One region of the Enterococcus sp. DIV0174 genome, then DNA from elsewhere that is predicted to be linked to it. Evidence: riboswitches for the same ligand, from Rfam matches in the RefSeq annotation. Region 1 holds a riboswitch; the other holds the start of a gene.
What was found. A riboswitch is a leader RNA that binds a small molecule or an ion and turns the genes downstream of it on or off. The one in region 1 is predicted to bind thiamine pyrophosphate.
Positions count from the first base shown of each region.

Region 2: it holds a riboswitch for thiamine pyrophosphate, as region 1 does, so the genes downstream of both, thiT (energy-coupled thiamine transporter ThiT) here and IGJ93_RS04900 (ABC transporter permease) in region 1, are expected to answer to the same signal.

Region 1 is NZ_CP172881.1:989,983-994,410, forward strand. It holds gene IGJ93_RS04885 (ABC transporter permease/substrate-binding protein) at 1-425, shown strand, start outside; gene IGJ93_RS04890 (ABC transporter ATP-binding protein) at 422-1,366, shown strand; gene IGJ93_RS04895 (dihydrolipoyl dehydrogenase family protein) at 1,374-2,696, shown strand; TPP riboswitch at 2,764-2,868, shown strand; gene IGJ93_RS04900 (ABC transporter permease) at 2,953-3,699, shown strand; gene IGJ93_RS04905 (ABC transporter substrate-binding protein) at 3,713-4,428, shown strand, end outside.
Region 2 is NZ_CP172881.1:1,294,895-1,299,322, forward strand. It holds gene IGJ93_RS06230 (GntR family transcriptional regulator) at 1-427, shown strand, start outside; gene IGJ93_RS06235 (PTS sugar transporter subunit IIC) at 598-1,917, shown strand; TPP riboswitch at 2,050-2,151, shown strand; gene thiT (energy-coupled thiamine transporter ThiT) at 2,207-2,767, shown strand; gene IGJ93_RS06245 (AraC family transcriptional regulator) at 2,834-3,670, opposite strand; gene IGJ93_RS06250 (ABC transporter ATP-binding protein) at 3,806-4,428, shown strand, end outside.

The DNA of each region.
Region 1 (4,428 bases):
CAGGTTTTACCTTAGAATTTATTGATCGTAACGATGGTTATCGGGGGATTCAATCAGTTTATCATCTAGAGTTTCCAAGTGTTCAAAGTATGGAGCCAAGTCTTCGTTACCAAGCAATCAAAAATGGCGACGTTAATGTGATTGATGCTTACTCGACAGATAGCGAGTTGAAAGAATATGGGTTAGTTGCTTTAAAAGACGATCGCCAACTATTTCCACCTTATCAGGGTGCGCCTTTAATGAAGGAAAATTTTGCTAACAAACATCCGGAAGTCGTGAGTGCCTTGAATCAACTTGGTGGAAAGATCACCGAAGAAGAAATGATTGACATGAATTACCAAGTCAATGTTGAAAAAAGAGAACCAGCACAAGTTGCCCATGATTTTTTAGTGACGATTGGGTTAAGCAAGGAGGCTGAAAAATGACAGAAATCATCGAGTTTCATCAAGTTCAAAAAAAATTTGCTGACAAAGTTGTGATTGACCAACTGGACTTCGTTGTTCATCCAGGTGAGATCTTTGTGTTAGTTGGTCCTTCTGGTAGTGGGAAAACAAGTACGTTGAAGATGATTAATGGTTTGATTAAACCAACAAGTGGTGAGATTTATTTTAAAGGTCAGAAACTAACTAGTTACAATTTACAAAAATTACGTTGGAAAATGGGGTATGTTTTACAACAAATTGCGTTGTTTCCAACCATGACCGTCAAGCAAAATATTGAAGTGATTCCAGAGATGTTAGGTTGGGAAAAGGGAAAACGGGAACAACAAGTAGACCAATTATTGGAAAAAGTGGGGCTGTCTCCAGCGGATTATCGGGACCGTTTTCCTCGGGAATTATCTGGAGGTGAACAGCAACGAATTGGGATTTTGCGTGCAATTGCTGCGAACCCAGAAATCATTTTAATGGATGAACCTTTTAGTGCTCTTGATCCTCTTTCACGCACTTCATTACAAGAGTTAGTGCTTTCCTTACACCAAGAATTAGGAACGACCGTCGTTTTTGTTACCCACAATATGGAAGAAGCAGTCAAACTGGGAAACCGAATTGGTGTTATGAAAGATGGTCGATTGATTCAATGTGATACGCCAGAAAAACTGTTGAAGCAACCGAATAACGCGTTTGTTCAAAGCTTTTTTGAAGAAACTAGCCAAAAAGAAATTTTGGTAGAAGAACTGATAGCGTTAGGCTTTTATGCTAAAGAAATAACAGATAAAAATGTTCCTGTGGTTGAGTTAACGACGCCGCTAACTCAAGTTTATGAGAAATTAGCCCAAGCACCAATTGTCCAAGTCCTCAATCAAGGAACTTTAGTTGGAGAGTTGTCTGGTCAAGATGTCTTTGCCTTTTTAAGTCGAAAGGAGTAAAAAAATGATTAAAGAGTATGATACAATCGTAATTGGTTCAGGAGTAGCAGGGTTAAGTGCCGCTTACGAGTTAAAAGCAAAGCAGCAGCAAGTATTAGTAATTGAAGAAAATTTATGGGGTGGGACTTGTCCAAATCGCGGCTGTGATCCTAAAAAAATCTTAATTGGTGGGGTGGAAGCACGCAATCGGATCAAGCAATTACTTGGAAAAGGCTTTTCTGAAGTGCCGCCATTAAATTGGCAAGAACTCCAGTCTTTTAAACGAACTTTTACTGACCCTGTTTCTGCAAATCGCCAAAAAGAATTAAGCCAGGCAGGAATCGATCATCTGACTGGAACAGCAAGTTTTCTGGATGAAGAAACAGTTGAAGTGTTGGGAAAGACATTTCGTGGAAAACATTTTGTGCTTGCAACGGGACAACGTCCGACCATTTTACCGATTGAAGGAAAGGAATTTTTACAAACAAGCACCGATTTTCTAGCGCTTGCTGAGCTACCAAAACAATTGATTTTTATTGGGGGAGGCTATGTTTCCTTTGAACTGGCAACGATTGCTCGTGCGGCTGGCAGTGAAGTGACCATTGTGCATCACAATCAGCGACCGCTAAAAGAATTTGATGAAGAGTTGGTTCAAGAAGCGATTGTCCAAATGAAAAAAGCTGGCATCCAGTTTGCTTTTGATGTGAATGCACAAAAAATCACGCGCCAAAATGAGAAATTACAGTTGATTGCTGGAAAAGAAATCTTTGAAGCAGATGCGATTTTTTGCGCAACAGGTCGCCAGCCAAATGTTGAATCGTTACATTTAGAGCGTGCCAATGTCGATTTTACGAAAAAGGGGATCATTGTGAATGAGTGTCTTCAAACAACAAATCCACAAATTTTTGCTTGTGGAGACGTTATCGAAAAACAGTTGCCAAAATTAACACCTGTTGCGACTTTTGAAGGCCAATACGTTGCACAAAAAGTGACACAACAACAGCAAAAAATAATCAACTATCCTGTCATTCCGACAATTGTTTATGGTAGCCCAAAGATTGCGACTGTTGGAACAACGAAAATTGAAGAGGATAGGCAAGTTGAAACAGTGACTCAAGAAATGACAAGCTGGTTTACCTACCATCGAGTGAATGAACCATTAGCCAAAGTAAAGTTATGTTTCAATAAAGAAAACTTTTTGATTGGCGCAAGTGTTTTGAGTGAGCAAGCAGATGAACTGATTGATTTTCTAACGATAGCAATCAATCAAGGGTTGACGAAGGAAATCGTGGATCAATGGATTTTTGGCTATCCGACACTTGCTAGTGATTTGCCTTATCTATTGAAATAGGAAAGGAATAAATTAAGCAGAAGTGCTTGTTGCACCAATTTTGTTATGCTACACTAAAAAAAATGAATACTTGTTTCTGGGGATGTCGTAAACGGCATGAGAGTAAGTTGTGAACTTAGACCCATTGAACCTGTCAGTTAATACTGGTGAAGGGAGAAACATAGCAAACGCTTGTTTAAGTGGGACCTATGTTGCGTCCACAGACAAGCGTTTTTTTGTTCCAGTGTTAAATTTGATTCATTTAGGAGGTGAACAATTGAAGAAACATTTATATCCAGCAATCAGTGTCGGTGTTCTGCTACTGATTTGGCAAGTCAGTGTTCAGCTGTTACAGACACCAACCTTTATTTTGCCTAGTCCAATTGCCGTTTTTCAAGCACTGCTTGCTGATAGACAGACGCTGTTTTTTCATTCACTCACGACTTTGAGCGAGGCACTGTTAGGATTAGTAATTGCAGGAATCATTGCCTTTTTTACAGCATTATTGATGGACTTTTATGAGTTACTAAAGACCGCAATCTATCCCATTTTAGTAGTATCACAAACGTTACCAATTATGGTTTTGGGACCGTTACTCACGTTGTGGTTTGGTTTTGGACTGGCGCCGAAAGTGATTTTAGTTATTTTGATGAGTTATTTCCCAATGGTCGTTTCTTTTGCGGATTCATTGAGTAAAGCATCAAGGGAACAAATTATTTTTTTACGAACAATGGGCGCCAGTAGGGGACAGATCTATCGAATCTTCAAAATTCCTGAAGGGCTTGCAGGTTTCTTTTCTGGGCTAAAAGTTGCAGCGACTTATTGTGTTAGTGGCGCAATCGTTGGGGAATGGTTAAGTGCGCAGTCCGGATTAGGTTATTACATGATCCGTGTAAAAAACAGTTATCAAATCGACAAGGTTTTTGCAGCAATTCTTTGTGTAATCGTTCTTAGTTTATTGCTTAATGGATTGAGTGTGCTCATGAAGAAAAGTTATTATTATTGGTTATATACTAGAGGATAGGAAGAGGAAGAAAATGAAAAAAATGTTATGGCTAGTACCAGCTTTGTTATTATTTACCGCATGCGGAGCAAATAAGCAAGAAACAAGTACTACGGATTCAACAAAAAAGTTAACGGATGTCACTCTCGTGTTGGACTATGTACCAAATACAAATCATACAGGTATCTATGTTGCAAAAGAACAAGGTTATTATAAAGATGCTGGCTTGAATGTGAACATCATTGAGCCAGGAGGTGATTCGACAAGTATCGGCTTAGTAGGCGCAGACAAAGCACAATTTGGTGTGAGCTATCAAGAAGACATCACCTATGCACATGCTGACGGACAAGCTATTCCAGTTAAGGCGATTGCGACAATTATGAAGCACAATACTTCTGGATTTGTTGCAGCGAAAGATAGCGGGATAACGAAACCAAAAGACTTTGAGGGAAAAACCTATGCAGGTTGGCAAAGTCCTAGTGAAGAAGCAGTATTAAAAGCAGTCATGGAACACGATAACGCAGATTTTTCTAAATTAACGATTGTTGGAAGTACCGGGGAAGGACCCGAAGCTTTAGGAAAAGGTGTCGACTTACAATGGTATTTTGAAGGTTGGGATATGGTTAAAGCAAAAGAAGCAAAAATTGAATTGAACTATCTTCCGTTAAGAGAACTGGATGAACGCTTAGATTATTATACTCCTGTTATCATTACGAGTGATAAAATGATTGCACAGGAACCAAAAGTAGT
Region 2 (4,428 bases), 300 kb from region 1:
CTCTGAAATCCATACTTTTTCGATTGAACTTCCTTCAAAAGAAGTGGCGGAGATGTTGGAAATCAGCGAAAAAGATTATATTTACAATATTATTCGAAGTCGATTTATAGACCATCAACCTTATTCGATTGAACAAACATTTATGCCATTGGCTGTTATACCTGGATTGGAACCTAAGCATTTGAAAAAATCAGTTTATGCTTATATCACAGACGAATTAAATTTGGAAATAAAATCCTCTCATTTATGGTTTAAGGGAGATATCGCCAATGAGTTTGATGCAAAAATTTTAAATATCGAGCCCGGTGAATTTATGATTGAAGTAGATAAAGTCGTTTCTTTGTCCTCAGGAACGCCGTTTGAGTATTCGTTATCCAGACATATTTATAAGGACTTCATTTTTGAGGCAATCTTTGTTGAAAAATAAAAATCGGATATACAATCAAAATAAACAGCAAGTTAAGCTTAACTTCTTGCTGTTTATTTTTTATTTTTCGACAAAAGTATATATTTTTAAAAAAAGATATTTACTTTATTAAAAAGACGAGTTATTATCTAGGTGAAAGCAATCGCTTACAAATGAAGGGGGAGAGTTTTATGGGTAAAAATAAAAAAGAGATCATTCTTGAAAAGTTTGGGATGGTCGCAACAAAGTTAGGAAACCAGATTCACTTACGAACGTTGCGAGATGCATTTGCAACATTCATGCCTTTTATGATGCTGGCAGGATTTGTCACTTTGATTAACTATGTCATATTGGAGCCGACCGGTTTTCTAGGTCACTTTATTCGACCGGCTACTTTATCTACAATTCAAGAAATCGGAATTTCAATTAGCAATGGTACACTTAGCATTACTACATTGTTAGTCGTAGCAGCAGTTTCTTATCATATGTGCGTTAGCCGCAATTATCAAAATTCAATCGCTGCAGTGTTGGTTGCTATTTCTACTTTTATTGTCCTTACACCAATGGTTACGATGTTCACTCCAGAGAACAGTCAAAAAGCAATTGAAGTGAGTGGAGTGATTCCGATTGCTTACACTGGAGCTTCAGGCATGTTTGTCGGTATTTTTGTTGGTCTCGCAGCAACAGAATTGTTTATTAAGTTATCTAAAAATGAAAAACTTCAGATCAATTTATCTGGAAATATTCCACCAGCTGTTTTGAAATCATTTAATGTCTTGATTCCGATTATGTTGACGATCACAGTATTTGCGATTGGTTCATTTGCTATCAATCAGTTGTTCCATATGGATGCCAACACATTGATTACTACGATCATTACAAAGCCTTTAAGTAAAATCACTACTGGACTACCAGGATTCTTATTGTTAACATCTATTGCAAATCTATTTTTTGGTTTCGGAATTCATCAAGCTGTCATTTCAGGTTCATTATTAGATCCATTCTTGATTCAAAATATGCAAGAAAACATGGCTGCGTATGCAAATAAAGAAGAGATTCCTCATATCATCAATATGGCATTCAAAGATACTTTTGCTGTAATGGGCGGCTCTGGTAATACAATTGCTTTACTTATTGCGATTTTTATTTTTAGTCGTCGTAAGGACTACAAAGATTTTGCTAAGTTATCTGTTACACCAGCTATCTTCAATATTAGCGAGCCGATTATTTTTGGGTTACCAATCGTCTTTAACATTAGTTTGATTATTCCATTTGTTTTAGCACCAATTTTTTCGTTAACCGTCGCCTATTTTGCGACTGCAGTTGGATTGATCAATCACGTCGTTGTCCAAATTCCTTGGACGACACCACCAATCATTTCTGGTTTCTTAGCGACTGGAGGGGACTGGCGTGCTGCAGTTCTTCAAGTGATAATTATTGCAGCTAGCGTGTTCATCTATTTACCATTTTTACGTATTGATGAAAAAGTTACGTCTGATATGACAAAATAAAGTTCAGAAATCTTAAAAAAGCGAACAGTTCAATGGTTCGCTTTTTGATTTGCTTAAACAAAAAAATTCTTTTCACTTCTGACGAAAGAAAAAATATGTTATGCTAGTCGGGTAAGTAAAAAATAATAGAATCTACTCACAAAGGGGAGCCTTTCGAGGCTGAGAATGAGTTTACTCTAAACCCTCCGTACCTGTTTCGGTCATACGAACGTAGGAATTGTGACGAGTGGAAGTGTAGCTAACACTTCTCCTTTGTGAATTGTGGTGATTCTAAAGGAGGAGTTTTTTTATGCATTCAGAAACAAAAGTTTGGATTGAGGGGACAATTATCGCAGCATTAGCTATGGTGCTTTCATTGATTCCACTAGACATTGGAAGCAGTTTTACTTTGTCGATCGGGCAAATTCCAATAACTATTTATGCTTTACGTAGAGGTCTCAAGGCGGGGTTAGGTGCTGGCTTGATTTGGGGTCTATTACACTTTTTAATGGGGAAAGTTCAATTTTTAAGTATCCCACAAGTTTTAATTGAATACCCAATTGCATTTACCTTTGCTGGATTCGCTGGATTGTTTACTTTATCTTTGCATCGCGCAATGGTGAATGGAGAGACAACCAAAATTTATGGAATCCTAATTGTCTCATCGGTGGTTGGAACCTTTACTCGCTTTTTCTGGCATTTTGTGGCTGGCGGTATTTTTTGGGGAGATTACGCACCAGAAGGTATGAACCCTTGGCTTTTTTCATTTGTCATGAATGGCGCAAGTGGCCTTGCTACTGCAATCGCTGTAGCAATCGTTGTCGTTATATGTTATCGAGTTTCACCAAAATTATTTGATCCTTTGAAGTAAAAAGGAATTGAAAATAAAAAAACTCTTAAAAGACTCAGAATGAATAAGTCTTTTAAGAGTTTTTTGTTATGCCAGTGATTTCTTTGCTAGTTGTGAAGGAGAGACGCCGTAATATTTTTTGAAGAGCTTACTAAAATGATACGCATCTTGATAACCAACAGCTTGAGAAATTTCTCGGATAGTTAGTTGCTCGTTTGCTAGTAGTTCCTTGGCATGTTTTAGCCGAACTTGGATAAGATAATTGATGGGGCTCATACCTGTAGACTCTTTAAAAACTTTTGATAAATACGTAGGACTAACATACAACGTATCAGCTAATTGCTCTAAAGTAATTTCTTGCGTGTGATGGTTTTCTAAATAGTAAATGGCATGATTGACTAAATACTGTTTTCGTTTGGCATTTTTTGAAAGGGCTAGAGTGACTGTATTATCTTGCACTTTTTCTAGGCTTCTTAAAATAAGTACTAACATTTCGATAATTAACGCTTTGACCATCAATTGAAACTCAGGTTGCTCTTCACTATATTCTTTAACTAGACGCCACGCTTTGTCGAGAAATTCCCATTGGTATTCCCCAAGATTAAGAATTGCTTTTTTAGTTGGTAAGTGATTTCTCTTTAGTCCGTCTAATGAAATATTCGTTAAACCAATATGAAGTTGATGTGAATAAGTTCCTGTTCTTTGTTCTTCACCGTGATGGGTGCCAGGGTTAAAAAGCATAATTTGACCAGCATTTAATTGAAATTTTTGTTCCTCGATGGTGTAGTTCGCTTGACCTTCTAAAACAATACTGATTTCTAGAAAATCATGGGTATGGATGTCACTTTTGTTTCCTTGCTCATTCCAAGGATCAAAAGCGTAAATAATTTCTGGGTTAAATATTTGGGCATTTGCATAACTCATAAATGAAAACCCTTTCTTGTGGATTTGATAATATTGTACATCAAAACAAGTAAGAATAACCATTTTCTTTCAAATTTATTAAAGATAAGCTAGTACTTGATTGAGAAAAGGCTTTCGTATAGGAGGGGAAATAAAATGAGCAATTATCAATGGATTTGGCAATATGTAAAGAAGTATGCAAATAAAGGATTTCTGGCAATTATTTTTTTAATAATCAATGCGCTTTTAATTGTAGTCAACCCATTAGTGGCTGGTGAGATTGTCGACAAAGTAATTGAAAAAGGTGAAGCCAATTTATTGATTCCTTTATTAGCATTAATGATTGGTATCACGATTTTTCGAACGATCATTCGATATACTTATCAGATTCTATTTGAACGTATTGGTCAGAACAGTTTGTTTGAATTACGACAAGAAATGTATCAAAAGTTACAAGAACTTGATTTTGATTTCTTTAATCACACTCGAGTTGGGGACATTATGGCTAGAATGACTGGGGATACAGACGCTATTCGTCATTTTGTTTCGTGGGTCGTTTATAACATCATTGAATGTATTTTATGGTTCAGTATTGCTGTCATCGTAATGGCAACAATTAATTGGCAATTGATGTTGGCGTTGGTTGCAATCACACCAATCATTTTCTTGCTTACCCAGAAGATGTCAAAGCAAGCACGACCAATCTTTTTTGAGATTCGTGAAAGTTTTTCCCGTTTGAATTCGATGGTTGAGGAGAACATCGGGGGAAATCGAGTCGT